2 regions of the Streptomyces sp. NPDC087300 genome follow, and region 1 is predicted to be linked to the other one. Evidence: riboswitches for the same ligand, from Rfam matches in the RefSeq annotation. Region 1 holds a riboswitch; the other holds the start of a gene.
What was found. A riboswitch is a leader RNA that binds a small molecule or an ion and turns the genes downstream of it on or off. The one in region 1 is predicted to bind cobalamin.

Region 1 (7,727 bases):
GTCATCGCCACCACGACGGCGACCCCGGCCTCGTAGAGCGCGCCCGGCAGCGACTTGAGCAGCCGCGCCGGGCTGGCCAGCGCGTTCGCGGCGCCGACGCAGATCAGCAGGCCCGCGAGCCTGATGCCGTCGTACAGCGCGAAGAGCAGCCCCTCGGCCGTGACCCGGCCGCCGATCCGGACGCCCTTGGCCCAGTCGGGCAGCGGCACCTCGGGCAGCGTGAAGAGGGTGTGTGTGCCGGGGATCGGCGAGCCGAGCACGATCGCGAAGACGAGCCTGATCCCGATCACGACCAGGCCGAGCTTCACGAAGGCGCCGTACGACTTCGCCCACGGAGCGGACGTACGCCGCGCCGCCACCACATAGCCCGCGACGCCGATCAGCAGGCCGATCAGGAGCGGATTGGTGGTGCGCGAGGCGGCCGTGCCGAGGCCGAGCGCCCAGATCCACCAGGCGCCCGGGTGCAGGGCGTTGCTCCGGTGCGCCTCGGGGGCGAGGCGCCACCCGAGGGCGGTGGGCGTGCGGCTGCCGTGGTCCGTCATCGTGCTGTCCGGGCCCGCGTCAGCCGCGACGGCGGCGGGCCTGCCACAGCGCGGCACCGCCCAGCACCACGACGGCGGCGATCCCGGCGATCAGACCGACCGAGGGGCCGCCGTCGCCCCCCTTGTCACCGTCGGCCTGACCTGCCTGGTCCTTCTTCGACGTGCCGTCGCCGGAGACCTGGTCGCCGCAGCCCGACTTCGGGTAGCCGGAGATGGCGCAGAGCAGGGCGTTGCTGTCGTAGCGCAGCGGCTTGGCGACCGCGGCGAGGGCCTCGGCGCTGGTGGCGTCCTCGGCGACCTGCGCGCAGGCCGTGCGCGCGGCGGGCGGCCGCTCGCCCTTGGGCGCGTCCTCGGCCAGGCCGAAGTCGATGACCAGGGCGACCCGCTTGCGGCCGTCCTTGGCGGGCCTGTCGGCGCAGATGTCCTCGAAGCCGGCCGCGCCGCGCGGCTTCGCCGAGTCCTTGGTGTCCTCGGAGACCGAGAAGCGGAAGCCTTGTACGTCGCCGTCGTCGGGCTTCGCGGTACCCGGGCCCTGGGTGGCGTAGGTCCAGCTGTCGCCGGAACGCTCCCAGAACGACCAGTAGCGGTAGCCGGCGGCCTGGGCGGGCGCGGCGGCGAGGACGCCGAGGGTGCAGAGCAGCGTGGCGAGGAACGCCACGACCGCCCGGTGCCCGCGCCGCGCACGGCCCGCGGTCACGGCTGCTTCTTCTTGCGGTTGCCGCTGTAGAGGAAGCCGATGCCGATGCCGGCGACCATGCCGACGCCGATGATCCACCAGACGCTGACGCCGCCGCCGTCGTCCTTCTTCTCCTCGTCCGAGTCGGCGGACGGGGACTTCGACGCGGTCTCCGGCGCCGGGCCCGTGGCGTTCAGCTGCTTGACGAGGTCGGCGCCGCCGAAGTCACGGGCGTCCATCCCGGCCGCGTTGGCGGCGAAGACCAGCTGCGAGTAGGCGGCGGGACCGGACTGCTTGGCCCAGTCCGCGGAGTTCTTCGAGAGCCACTCGGCGGACTTCTTCGCCTGGTCCTTCTCACCTGCGGCGGCGAGCGCGAGCACCGCGTCGGCGGTGTTGCCGAAGTCGGGCTGGTCGTCGGCGCCCGGCATCGAGGACATCAGGTGGTCGTCGGTCTTGCCGAGGGTGTCGAGGAGATAGCCGACGCCGTTGCTCGCGGCCTGCGTCACGTTCTCGGGCTTCGCGCACTTGGGGTTCGTGGGCTGGCCCTTCTTGGGCTGCGACACCACGAGACCCTTGCCGAGGCCGCCCAGCACACCGGCGGCGGTGGCGTCGGCGTTCGGCGAGAGCTTGCCGGACTTGGGGTCGGCGAGACCGAAGGCGCCGCCGTCCTTGCCGCAGTCCATGGCGAGCTCGGGCAGCGCGTCGTAGGCGGACTTGCCGTCCTTGGACTTCACGTCCGCGGGGTTCTCACCCGCCGAGACGAGGGCGCCGATCACGATGCCGGTGGAGTTGGCGTCGGTGGGCAGGCCCGGGTTGTAGCCCCAGCCCCCGTCCGTGTTCTGTACGGACTTCAGCCACTCGACGCTCTTGCCGACCGTCTTCTTCTCGCCGCCGAGCGCGGCGAGCGCCTGCACGGCGGCCGCGGTGGAGTTGCTGTCGACCATGGTCTTGGAGTCGCACGGCGCGCTCGCGTCCGCGCGGTAGGCCGCGTAACCGCCGCTCGCGCACTGCTGCCCGGTCAGCCAGTCGACGGCCTTCGCGGCGGGCTTGACGCCCTCCGTGTGCTGGGCGAGCAGGGCGTACGACTGCCGGAAGACGCCGTCGAACTTGGGGTCGCTCTTGCCGTAGAGGCCCGAGGGGAGCGCGGTGGAGGGCGACGGCTTCGCGTCGTCCGCGAAAGCGGCCGGTGCGGCGGCGGAGCCGAACACGGCTACGGCGGCGGCCAGGACCGCTGCGCTGTGGCGAACGTTCATGATGCGGCGGGTTGCCTCTCCCTGCGGGGAGCGGGGCGGCACGGACCGTTGCGAGCACGGCTTCCGGGCGGCTCCGGCTCCGTATACCTCGACGGTGCCGCTCATCGGGGGGTCCGATGAAGCGAGCCGGTCACGTTCCGCACCGGGCATTCCGGCTCTCCGCCAAGGCGGTCATACGGCTGCGGGTCAGCGCCGGATTCGCACCGGCTTCCCCCTGTACGGGCGTGAGGACGACTCGCCCACTCTACCGGCCCGTACGGGGCGGGGCCGGGCGGCGGGGGCGGCGCACCGGCCGCCCCGGGGTGTCACACCGCCACGTAGGTGACCGGGTCGCCGCCGGGCACGACCTCGGCGCGGCCCAGCTTCACCAGGCGCCGCACATGGGCCTCCGCTTCCGACACCGCGATGTTGCGCGAGCCGTAGGGGATGTCGGCCCAGGGCCGGTTCCACTCCATCCGCTCGGCGAGCTGCCAGGCGGTGCGGGGTTCGGCGAGCAGGGCGTGCAGTCCGGTCAGGCGCTCCTCGTGGTGGGCGATGAGCGCGCCGACGCGGGCGGGGGCGTCGGTGAAGGCGTGCTGGTGGGCGGGGAGGATCTCGGCCGGGTCGAGGCGGGCGACCCGCTCCAGGGAGTCGAGGTAGTCGCCGAGGGGATCGGTGACCGTGGCGTCGTCGGGGTCCTCGTACAGGCCGATGTGCGGGCTGATGCCGGGCAGCAGGTGGTCGCCGGAGAAGAGGCGGCCGTTGCCCCGCAGCCGGGCGGGGTGGTCCTCCTCCAGGTGCAGGCAGACGTGGCCGGGGGTGTGGCCAGGGGTCCAGATCGCGCGCAGCCTGCGGCCCGCGAGGTCGAGGAGCTCGCCGGGGGCGATGTCGCGGTCGGGCAGCGCGGGGTCGAGTCCCGGCAGTTTCCTGGGGCGGCCCTCCTCGGCGGCGCGGACCAGCGGGGCGACGTGCTCGGCGGGCGCGCCGGCCGCCGTCAGCTTGGCGGCCATGTAGGCGTACCAGCGGCCGGGCGGGTTGGCGCGGGTGCGGCGCACCACGGAGGCGTCGGCCGCGTGCATCGCGATCCACGCGCCCGATGCGTCGCGGACCTTCGCGGACAGACCGTGGTGGTCGGGGTGGTGGTGGGTGATGACCACGCCGTGCACGTCCCCGACGGCGACGCCGCACCGGGCGAGTCCCGCGGTCAGGGTGTCCCAGGACGTGGGGTCGTCCCAGCCGGTGTCGACGAGGACCGGGCCGCGGTCGGTCGCCAGGAGGTGGACGAGGGTGAAGCCGAGGGGGTTGTCGGGGATCGGGACCTTGATGCTCCAGACGCCGCCGCCGTGCTCGATCACCGGCGGGTCGGTCACCTGCGGGGTCATGGGGCCTCGTCTCTGTCGCCGGGTGCCGCGTCTCTCGTCGCCGGGTGCCGCCACTATAACTAGAACTAGTTTCAATGGTCGCCCAAGTCGACCGAATCGGCGGCCGGTTGCGCGTCCGGTCCGTGGACTCCTCCAACTAGAACTGGTATCAGTTCTGAAACGGTGTCAGAAAGCGCTCCGCAGGAGGCAGTCAGCCATGACCGAGCTCGTGGAACACGGACAGCTGTTCATCGGCGGGGAGTTGGTGGACCCGCTCGGCAAGGGCGTCATCGACGTCGTCTCCCCGCACACCGGAAAGGTCTTCGCCCGCGTGCCGCACGCGGCCCCCGCCGACGTGGACCGCGCCGTCGCCACCGCCCGCCGGGCGTTCGACGACGGGCCCTGGCCGCGCATGACCCTGGACGAACGGATCGCGGTCGTCACCCGGATCAAGGACGGGATCGCCGTACGCCACGAGGAGATCGCCCGGGTCATCAGCACGGAGAACGGCACCCCGTACACCTCCAGCGTGATGGTGCAGGCGCTCGCCGCGATGATGGCGTGGGACGCGGCCCTCACCGTCGCCCGCGACTTCACCTACGAGGAGGCGCGCGACGGAGTCCTCGGCAAACTGCTCGTGCGGCGCCAGCCGGTGGGCGTGGTCGCCGCCGTCGTGCCCTGGAACGTCCCGCAGTTCACCGCCGCCGCCAAGCTCGCCCCCGCGCTGCTCGCGGGCTGCCCGGTGATCCTCAAGACCTCGCCGGAGGCGCCCCTCGACGCCTACATCCTCGCCGAGATAGCCGCCGACGCCGGGCTGCCGCCTGGCGTGCTCTCCGTCATCTCCGCGGACCGCGAGGTCAGCGAGTACCTCGTCGCGCACCCCGGCGTCGACAAGATCTCCTTCACCGGATCCGTCGGCGCGGGCAAGCGCGTCATGGAGGTCGCGGCCCGCAACCTCACCCGCGTCACCCTCGAACTCGGCGGCAAGTCCGCCGCGATCGTGCTGCCCGACGCCGACGCGGCGACCGCCGTCGCGGGCATCGCGCCCTTCGCCTGGATGATCAACGGCCAGGCGTGCGTGGCCCAGACCCGTATCCTCGTGCCGCGCACCCGCTACGACGAGTTCGCCGAGGCGTTCGCCGCCGCAGCGTCAGGCCTCAAGGTCGGCGATCCGCTCGACCCCGCCACCGAACTCGGCCCGCTCGTCGCCGAACGGCAGCAGCGGCGCTCCCTCGACTACATCCGCATCGGCCAGGAGGAGGGCGCCAAGATCCTCGCGGGCGGCGGCCGCCCCGCCGGGCTCGACCAGGGCTGGTACGTCGAGCCGACGCTCTTCGGCGGCGTCGACAACTCCATGCGCATCGCCCGCGAGGAGATCTTCGGCCCGGTCATCTGCCTGCTGCCGTACGGCGAACAGGACGAGGCCGTGCGGATCGCCAACGACTCCGACTACGGGCTCAGCGGCAGCGTCTGGACGGCCGACGTCGAACGCGGCATCGACGTCGCACGGCAGGTGCGCACCGGGACGTACTCCGTGAACACCTTCAGCCTCGACATGCTCGGCCCCTTCGGCGGCTTCAAGAACTCCGGCATCGGGCGGGAGTTCGGGCCCGAGGGGTACGCCGAGTACTTCGAGCACCAGATGATCCATCTCCCCGCGGGCTACGAGGGGAGCGGTGCCTGATGGGTGACCGCTGGCACGTCGAGGTCGACCGGTCGGTCTGCATCGGATCGGGGATGTGCGTGGGCACCGCGCCCGGCGGCTTCACCCTCGACAGCGCCCGCCAGTCCCACCCCGCCCACCCCGAGACCGACGCCAACGAACAGGTCCTGGAGGCCGCGGAGGGCTGCCCCGTCGAGGCGATCACGATCACCCTCGCCGACAGCGGAGAGGTGGTCTTCCCGCCCGAGGACTAGGGCCTTTCGTTTGGATCAGGCCGGGCTCGCGGGGTCTGGCCTGATCCAAACGAAAGACCTAGGTCAGGCGCCGTCACACCTCAACCACCGGCTGCCCGTGCCGCGTCCTCACCGATGCGCCGCGGGCATCGCCATGTGGCGGAGGCCTGGATATCCTGTGCACTCGAACAAGGGCGAACGGGACTTTACGCGTGCGTTCCGCACGGTGATCTGATGACAGCCGTTACTGTTCCGCCCCTTTGCGTCCTGGAAATCTCTCTGCCACGCCGAGCAGAGAGGGGACACCATGGACAAGCGGTACGAGGTCTACTGTCTTGCCGACAGATTCTTCTACGAGACCCCGGACCGGCTGCCGTCCACGGGCACCCGAAGCGCTGCCCGCGAGTTCCCCACCTCCCGCCGCCCGGTCCCGGAGGGCTGGCGCTCCGGACGCTCCGGCGACTGGCTCTCCTTCGTCCCGCTGGACGACGCGGGGAAACCGCTCCCCACGCCCCAGCAGGGCTGGAAGATCCACGTCTCCGCCACCCTGGAGAACGCCGACAAGATCGCGGCCCTCGTGTGGGACCACTGCGTGCCGCGCTCGGTCCCCTTCAAGTTCGTGCCGGCCACTCACTTGCTGCACCTGCGCAACAGCAAGTACGCGGGCCGCGACATGAGCGGCAAGTTCGCCACCGTCTACCCGGCCGACGACGCCCAGCTCCACGAGCTGCTCACCGCGTTGGGAAAGCTTCTCGAAGGGTTCGAAGGGCCGTACATCCTCACCGACCTGCGCTGGGAGCAGGGCCCGCTGTACGTCAGGTACGGCGCCTTCACCCGCCGCATGTGCGACGACGGCAAGGGCACCCTCGTGCCCGCCGTGGAGAACGCCGAAGGCCAGCTGGTGCCGGACGACCGCGGCCCCGCCTTCAAGGTCCCCGAGTGGGTCAAGCTGCCCGACTTCCTCGAACCGGCGCTCGCCGCGCGCAACACGACGACCGTCGGCGACCTGCCGTACCGCATCGAGAAGGCGCTGCACTTCTCCAACGGCGGCGGGGTCTACGCGGGCACCGACACCCGCGACGGCCGCAAGGTCGTCCTCAAGGAGGGCCGCCCGCACGCGGGCCTCGCCTCCGACGGCGCCGACGCCGTGGCCCGCCTCGAACGCGAGAAGGACGCCCTGGAGAAGCTCTCCGGACTCGGCGTCGCACCCGAGGTGCGCGACTGGTTCCTCCTCGGCGAACACCGCTTCCTCGTCATGGACTTCCTGGAGGGCTCGACCCTCAACTCGTTCTTCGCGCACCGGCACCCGCTGTGCACCAGCGAGCCCGACGCCGCCGACATATCGGAGTACACGGCCTGGGCGCTGCGCATGCACCGGGCCGTCGAGGAAGCCGTGGCCGCCGTGCACGAACGGGGCGTCGTCTTCAACGACCTGCACCTGTTCAACATCATGGTCGCGCCCGACGAAAGCACCGTCTCCCTCCTCGACTTCGAGGCCGCGGCGGCGATCGGCGACCAGGGCCGCCAGATCGTCGCGCACCCCGGCTTCCTCGCCCCGCCGGACCGCACCGGCGCCGACGTCGACCGCTACGCGCTCGCCTGTCTGCGGCTCGCCCTCTTCCTGCCGATCACCACACTGCTCTCCATCGACCGGGACAAGGCCGCGCACTTCGCGCAGGTGATCGCCGCCGAATTCCCGGACGTGCCACAGGAGTTCCTGGCCGAGGCCGTGGCCGAGATCCAGCACGGCCCGGCGGGCCGGGACGGCGGGGACGAGCGGGCGCCGGTCCGCGGAGCGGGAGACACGGAGGCCCCCGAGCAGGGCCTTGTGGAGGGGGGCGGGACCGGCGCCGCCAGGACCGCGGCGCGCACGGCCGCACCCCTGGTCGACCCGGCCGACTGGCCCCGCAGCCGCGACTCGATGGTCGAGGCCATCCTCGCCTCCGCCACCCCGGAGCGCGACGACCGGCTCTTCCCCGGCGACATCTCGCAGTTCGCCGAGGGCGGCGGGCTCGGCCTC
Region 2 (7,727 bases), on a different contig from region 1:
TTGCTGCGCTCGGGGCGCGGCGGCGCGGGCTTCTCCTGGACGGGCCGTTCCGGCGCGGGTCCGGTGTCGACGTCGGGCGGCAGCGGCGCGGACGTCTTGTTCTCGTACGGGGCGCGGGCCTTGCCGCCGGTGGGCCGGGCGTTGCGGGCGCGCAGCTGGTCAGGGCTGACGGTGGGGCGGCCCTCGGTGCCCTCGATGTTCGTGCCGCCGAAGATCCACAGGTCGACGCTGCCCGGCCGAGGCTTGTAGAGCATGGCGCCCAACTGGCTGTACTCCCAGGTGTTCTCGCCCGGGTCGGCGTGCCAGTACGACCAGTACGCGGAGGCGGGCGGCGTCAGGACGCAGTCGTCCTGCGCGGCCGTCGGGAACTGCTTGCCGCCCTTGTAGCCGCTGTAGCCGATCCGGCAGATGAACGCGGGGCCGTCGTGGCCGGTGCCCGTGGTGCGCCAGCCGCCCTGGTTGAGCAGTTCGTAGCCGGTGGTCGGGGTGCTGCCGCAGGAGCGCAGGATCGGCCCGCCCCAGTCGCTGAAGTCGACCGCGAGCACGGCGCCCGAGCTGGTGGTGCACCGCCCCATGGGCTGGGGAGCGGCACCGGCGGGGGCGGCCGTCGCGGTGAGGGCCGCGGCGGTCAGGGTCAGGGCGCAGGCCGCGCTCGCGAGGGTGCGCAGGACGCGGGGGATCACTGGTGGCCTCCTGTGGTGGCGCTGCGGCGGCGGGCGACGACGACCGTGCGCCACCCGGCGAGGCACAGGGCGACGGCGGCCAGCGCGACTCCCGCCAGTTGAGCGCCGGTCGAAGCGAGCGCGCCGTCGGGCGAGGGGCCGCCGGCCGAGGGATCGCCGGGTCCGTCCTCGCCGGGCGTGACGATGTCGGGCGTCGCACCGCCGGACGGTCCGCCGGCGGAGGGGCCGCCGTCGCCGGGCGGCTGGGGCGTCGTGCCGTCCAGGTCCCTGGCGAGCGTGCCGAACGAGGTGCCGACCGCCCCGCCCAGGCCCTGGGTGGAGGCGCGCACGTCCGAGCCGCGCTGGCCGCCCGCCGCGACGTTCAGGCCGCCGTCCGCGTTCTGCTGTCCGGCGAGGAACTTGCGGGCCTTCTTGATCTCGTCGCCGTACTTCGCCGCGTCCAGGGAGAGCCCCTGCACCGCGAGGGCCGCCGAGTTGACGGAGTTGCCCGAAGCGCCGGGGAAGCCGCCGCCGGGAAGCTGCTTGGTGGCGATCCAGGCGAGCGCCTTGTCGACCGCCTTCTCGGACGCGGCGTCCTGCACCAGGTCGAGGGCCATGGCGGCCATCGCGGTGGAGTCCACCTCGGAGTCGCCGGTCGAGGGAATGAGGCTGGGCCAGGCGCCGGAGGAGTGCTGAAGACCGCGCAGATACGCGACGGGTGCGGCCGCCGACGCCTTCTCACCGGCCCGCAGTTGGGCGATGACGCCGAGGGACTGCGAGAACACCGAAGGGGCGTACGTGTACGCGCCCTTGGCGGGGCAGCTGCGGTCCGGAGCCCGGCTCGGCGCCTCGCACACCGCCTTGTCGAGCGCCGCGATCAGGTCCTGGCCCGCGAACTTCCGCGGATCGCGGCCGACGGTCTGCGCGAGCACCGCCACCTTGCCGAGCGAGCCGCCCGCGGCGTGCGAAGTGCCCACGCCCGTCCAGTCGTTGACGGAACGGCCCGGTGTCGAGCCGTCCTTGCCCCGGCCGTCGAGGAAGTCGACGATGCCGCGCAGCGCCTCGTCGTCGTGCCCTGTGGCCGCGAGGGCGTAGCCGCCGTCGATGGTCAGGCCGTAGTCGGCGAACCCGGTCCCCGCGACGTTCTCGTAGTAGTGACCCTTCTTGAGGCGGGACGCCGCGGTGAGGTACGCGGTGCCCTTCTTCAGGTCGGGGCCTTCCCCGGGCTGCCAGGGCGGGTTCGGGCCGCCGGTCGGCGGGTCGGTCGGGTCGGTCGGGTCCGTCGGGTCGGTCGTCGGCGGCCGCGTCGGGTCCTTCGCCGTGAGCGCCGCCAGGCTGGTGCGCGCTCCGGCGACGACGGCGGCCCAGGTGGGATAGAGCTCCGGATCGCTCGCGCCCTGATCGAAGCCGAAGCCGCCGGACTTCGTCTGCTGCCGGGAGAGCCAGGACACCGCGGCGTCCGCGCGCACCGTGTCGCCGAGCAGCCGCAGGGCCTGGGCGGACTTGGCGGTGGCGTTCACGTCGCCTTCGGTCACCCCCGCGTACGCGCCGAAGGCCCCGCTGGGCAGCTGGGCGGCGCGCAGGCTCTTGCGGGCCTTGGCCACCACGTCGGAGTGGCCGCCCGCCTGCTGGAGGGCGATGATCGCGTACGGGGTGGTGGCGGGGTCGCTGTAGGTGCAGGTGTCGCCGTCCCGGATCAGCGTCGGGCTGAAGCCGCCGTCCTTGCACAGGTGGGCGGCGACCCGGGTGACGGCGTCGGCGGGGATCCTGCGGCCCGCGCGGTGCAGCGCGAGCACGGCGAGGGCCTGGGTCTCCACGTCGCCCACACCGGGGAAGTCGCCCTTGCCGACGCAGTCGGAGGTGCCCCCGGAGGTGCACACGCTCTTGCCGAGGTCGCCCACGAGGTTGTGCCCGCCGAAGGAGTGCGGGTCGCCCCCGGTGCTCTCGGCGAGCAGCGCGAGCAGGGCCGCGCCCGCCGGGTCGGGGGCCTTGTCGGTGCCCCGCGGATAGGCGAACTCCTCGGTGCGCGCTGCCAGATAGGCGCGTGTCCTGTTCAGGGTGTCGCTCTTGCCGCCGGACGCGGCGAGCGCGAGTGCGGTGTGCGCCGTCTGGTACAGGTTGGCGCCCTCCGGGCCTTCCGCACCCTCGTCACGGACGTGGTCGCCGTCGGTGAGGCGGCTCCTGAGCCAGGCGTCCGCCGCCTTGAGGTCCACCTCGCCGGGCTCGACGTCGGGCGGGTTGTCGCCGGGGTCGGTCCCGCCGCCCGCCCGGACCTGGGCGGGCGTGAACGAGGGTCCTCCGCTGGTGCCGTCCGGGTCCGTCGCGCCGAACACCCAGGCCTCCACCGACCCGTTCTTCGGCCGCTGGCTCATCGCGCCGAGCGGGCTGTACGTCCAGTAGTCCTGGCCGCGCGGCGCGATCCAGTACGACCAGTAGGCGGAGGCGGGCGGCGTCAGCTTGCACGCCTCCTGGGCCGGGGCGGGGTAGCGCTTGCCGGAGTCGAAGTCCGCGTGGCCGAGGCGGCAGATGAAGGCGGGGCCGTCGTGCTCGGTCCCCGTGGTGCTGAAACCGGCCTCGTGCAGCAGGTCGTAGCCGGTGGTCGGGGTGGCGTCGCAGCCGCGGACGACACCGCCGCCCCAGTCGCCGAAGTCCACCGCGACGACCGCGCCCTTGGTGGCCGTGCACTTCGCCATCGGATCGGCGGCCGCGGGGGTGGCGCGGCCGATGAGCAGTGTCCCGCCGCCCACCGCCACGGCGGCCGCACACAGCAGCGACACGCATCTCGCGCGCACGCCCCGGCCCGGACTCCCGGCTCTCTGCCCCACCACTGCCCCCCTGGGCCTCGGCCGTGGCGGGGTTCATGTGATCAGCCGGTCCGAGGGCCGAAGCCCGCGTCGGGAACCGTCCGTACCACACCGTAGTCCGCGACGGCGTCAGTCGTTTCGTGCCTCGGTCCAGGTAATCCGGCTCGCCCGCCGGGCACTTGAGGTGCTCGGCGAACCTACGGTTGCGGGTCAGCGCCGGACTTCGACCGGCTTCCCCTGGTAACTGAGTTCAGATTCGGGCGAATTAGAGCACAGTTGCGAATGAGGTGACAAGGGTGTGCGGGACCTGTGAGGTTCGAGTAACCTCCCGTGCTGCCGAGCGGGGGAATCTGGTGGGAGTCCAGAGCTGACGCGCAGCGGTGTGGACCGGCCGGGGGGCCGGGACGAGCCCGAATGCCCGACCGGCCCTGCAATCAAGGACGTCGCATCACGCGCTCGGGCGACGGCCACGTGTCGTCCCCGCCCGCTCCCTCGTACGCCGTGCGTACGCGGGACGCGTCGGTGACGGATGTGCGGCCGACGCCCCCTCTTCCCGGGAGCACCCCGCCATGAACTCCACGCACTCCGCCCTGACTTCCGCCTGCTCCGCCGTGCCCACCGCACGCCCCGCCACGACCTCCGCGGCCCGCCGCGCCCTGCTGTCCGTGCCCGCCGCGCTCACGGCGCTCGCCCTGACGGCGGTGCCCGCCGCGGCGACGGCCTCGCCCGGCCAGATAGCCACCTCCAAGACCAACGGCGTGACCTATCTCAGATCCCTCCAGGGAGCCGACGGCTCCTACGCGGGCGCGGGCCTGTCCAACGAGTGGGCGTTCTCCGCCCTCGCCGCCGCGGGCACCGCCGCCGTCGACGTCACGCCGAACGGCGACACCACGAAGAACGCCCGTACCGTCTACCGGGCCCACCTGGCCGACCCGGCCTGGCCCGGCAGCTCGCCGGTGGTCACCGACTTCGAGCGCGGCATCATCAACGCCTACTCCGCGGGGATCGACCCGGCCCGGGTCTCCGCGAGCCGCAACCTGATCGCCGACACCTACGCGTACTGGCAGAACTCCGCGCCGGGCTACTGGGGTTCGCCCGCCAACTTCAACGGCACGGTCTTCGCGCTGCTCGCGCTCGCGGGGGCCAAGACGCCGTCCGGCGCCCAGCGCGTCCCCCAGGCCCTGCTCGACCGCTCCGTCGGTACGGTGCGGGCCAACCAGCACGATGACGGCGGGTGGAACTTCAGCAAGGCCGAGGGCGACCCCGACGCGCTGGCCAAGCCCAGCGACATCGACATGACCGGCGCCGCCATGGCCTCCCTGTGCGTGTCCGGGGTGCCCGCCACCGACCCGGCCGTCACCAAGGCCAAGGGCTTCCTCAAGTCGAAGCTCATCAACAACTCCGGTGCCTTCGACGCGATGTTCGGCGCGAACACGGACTCCAACGGCTGGGCGGTCTCCGGCCTCAACGCCTGCGGCATCAACCCGCAGACCGGAGACTTCCTCACCCGGGCGGGCAAGACCCCGGTGGACTTCCTGATCGCCCAGCAGTTCAAGCCGGGCGGCGGCTTCAAGTACCTGCCCACCGACACCGTGCCCTCCGCGTACGCCTCGATCGACGGCCTGCGCGCGGTCGCGGGCGGCGGCTTCGCGACGGCGCCGCCGACGCCGGCCACCGCGGGCGCCCCGCGCTGGACGGCCACCGACGCCTTCACCCCCGGCACCCGCACCAGCCTCGCCCTGACGGTCGACGACGGCACCGCGCTGAAGGTCTGCTCCGTCGCCTTCACGCCGGACGCCACGACCACGACGCTCGGTGCCGTCCTCGACGCGGCGGGGGCCTCCGCCACCCCCGCGGGCTGTGTCACGGGGCTCACCCCGAGCAGCGGCGCGGGCGCTGTCACATCCCTGAACGGCAAGACGAACAACGGCAGTTCGCAGTGGCGGTCGAGCGTCGACGGTGCGGCGTCCGGCGCGGCGAGCCGTGCCACGGTGATCGGCGCGGGCGACACGATCGCGCTGCGCTACGGAGGCTGACGGCCCGCGCGGTCAGGAGCCGTCCGAGAGGACCGCGAGTCCGGCGATAAGCCCGACGAAGGCGAGCACCGCCACCGCGCAGACCAGCAGCACCAGCCAGCCGGTCAGGATCCCGGCGAGGGCGAGCCCGCGGCCCTCGCCGGCGAGACGGCGGCCCCGGAAGCGGGCGACGTGGCCCGTGGGGATGGCGACGAGGGCGGACAGGGCGGCCAGGGTGAGGAAGACGCCGGGGTTGATCCAGGCGATGCCGGTGGCGAAGTTGCCGAGGAGGGCGACACCGCCGAGGGCGAAGAAGCCGCTGACCCGCGCGGTGCGGTTGCGGCCGCCGAGAGGCCGTTCGGCGGCCTGACCCGGATTGCCCTGAAGGCCTTCGCCCCGTGCCCCGTTGTCCCGTGCCCGCTCGTCCCGCGTGCGCACTGGCACACCTTTCACTGCCGCTCCTTCAGGTTCCCCAGGTAAGTTGCCCACAGCTTGCTCCTGGTGATTTTCGCCGAAGAGGGATGCTACGCGGCTCCGGATCACTTAGTTCTACAAGACTGTAGAGTTCCGGCATTCGACTCGATCGGGTGATCTGTGATGCCGTGCGACAGTCGTGTGACGGGCGAGATCTGGAGGTTCGCGGGTGGGTGGGACGGGCGCACGTAGGCGTGGTCAGGGTCGGGGCGGTACGGGGGGCGGTGCGCGGCGCGGTGCGCGCGGTGCCGCCAAAGGGCGCTCCACCCGGCTGACGCGGCGGGGACGGATCCTGTTCTGGGTCGCGGGGACCTTCTCCGTCCTGATCCTCGCGGTGGCCGGGATCGGCGCGTGGATATACACGGATCTCGACAACAACATCAACGCCGCGGACGTCGACAACAAGCTCGGCGGCGACCGTCCCGAGAACCTCAGCCCTGGTTCGAAGAACATCCTGGTCGTCGGATCGGACAGCCGTGACGGCGCCAACGCCAAGTACGGCAAGGACCTGACGACCATGCAGTCGGACACGCTGATGGTCGTGCACATCCCCGCCGACCGTGAGTGGGCCACCGTCGTCTCCTTCCCGCGCGACTCCTGGGTGCAGATCCCCACCTGTGACAAGGGCAACGGCAGCAAGGCACCCGCCCACCACTTCAAGATCAACGAGGCGTTCTCGATCGGCGGCAGCACCGGCGAGGTCGCCAGCGCGGCGGCCTGCACCATAAAGACGATCGAGGCGCGCACGGGCCTGCGCATGGACCACTTCATGTCCATCGACTTCCAAGGCTTCAAGGGCATGGTCAATGCCCTCGACGGCATCGAGGTCTGCCCCGAGCAGGCGATCCACGACAAGAAGGCGCACCTCGACATGGAGGCGGGCTGCCAGACGGTGAAGGACGAGAAGGCGCTGGGCTACGTACGCACCCGCTACAGCGTCGGCGACGGCTCCGACCTCGGCCGCATCGGCCGCCAGCAGGAGTTCATGGACGCGCTGGCCGCGAAGGCCCAGTCCAAGCTCACCAACCCCAAGGCCCTCTACGGATTCCTGCAGTCCGCCACGGACTCCCTCACCACGGACAAGTCCCTGGCCGGCATCAAGCCGCTCTACGGCCTCGCCTCCGAACTCAAGGGCATCCCCAAGGACCGGCTGACCTTCCTCACCGTGCCCAACTACCCGCGCGAGGCCGACGTGCCGTCGGACAGGGCGAACGTGAGCTGGCAGTTCCCGCAGGCCGCCGATCTGTTCACCTCCCTGGCCAAGGACAAGGAGGTCGGCAAGGACCGGAAGAAGGCGCTGGAGAAGGCAGCGAAGAAGCCGGTCTACGCCTCGACCGTGGGCGTCCGCGTCCTCAACGGAACCGGCGAGCCGGGCCGCGCGGCCGAGGTCGCCAAGCAACTGCGCGAAGCGGGCTTCACCGTCACCGCCACCGGCAACGCGCCCGCCGAGTCCCGCACCACCAAGGTCGGCTACTCCCAGGGCGCCAAGGGCAAGGCCGACGTGCTCGCCTCACGCCTGCCCGGCGTCCGTGCCGGGGCCGACGACTCCGCCGACGCCGAACCCGGCGTCGTGACGCTCACGGTGGGCAAGGAGTTCGAAGGACTGAGGTGAACAGGCGCCCCGCCTCTCCGGAACGTGCGCCGATAGGCGTCCGGCGGCACACCCACCGAGCGGTTGAAGTGGCGGCGCAGCGTCGTGGCCGTGCCCATGCCGGTGGTCTCGGCGATCATGTCGACGGTGTCGTCGGTGGTTTCGAGGAGTTGCTGGGCAC

Region 2: another riboswitch for cobalamin. It lies ahead of ACIO9J_RS22265 (prenyltransferase/squalene oxidase repeat-containing protein); the one in region 1 lies ahead of ACIO9J_RS18430 (prenyltransferase/squalene oxidase repeat-containing protein).

What each region holds. Positions count from the first base shown of each region.
Region 1 covers NZ_JBIUYI010000004.1:582,127-589,853, forward strand. Annotated here, with positions in the region: gene ACIO9J_RS18420 (energy-coupling factor transporter transmembrane component T) at 1-542, opposite strand, end outside; gene ACIO9J_RS18425 (SCO2322 family protein) at 562-1,239, opposite strand; gene ACIO9J_RS18430 (prenyltransferase/squalene oxidase repeat-containing protein) at 1,236-2,471, opposite strand; cobalamin riboswitch at 2,595-2,719, opposite strand; gene ACIO9J_RS18435 (MBL fold metallo-hydrolase) at 2,777-3,832, opposite strand; gene ACIO9J_RS18440 (aldehyde dehydrogenase) at 4,029-5,495, shown strand; gene ACIO9J_RS18445 (ferredoxin) at 5,495-5,728, shown strand; gene lanKC (class III lanthionine synthetase LanKC) at 6,015-7,727, shown strand, end outside.
Region 2 covers NZ_JBIUYI010000005.1:441,607-449,333, forward strand. Annotated here, with positions in the region: gene ACIO9J_RS22260 (hypothetical protein) at 1-683, opposite strand, end outside; gene ACIO9J_RS22265 (prenyltransferase/squalene oxidase repeat-containing protein) at 680-3,355, opposite strand; cobalamin riboswitch at 3,598-3,754, opposite strand; gene ACIO9J_RS22270 (hypothetical protein) at 4,036-5,502, shown strand; gene ACIO9J_RS22275 (DUF4190 domain-containing protein) at 5,515-5,934, opposite strand; gene ACIO9J_RS22280 (LCP family protein) at 6,248-7,567, shown strand; partial or broken gene ACIO9J_RS22285 (helix-turn-helix domain-containing protein) at 7,606-7,727, opposite strand, start outside.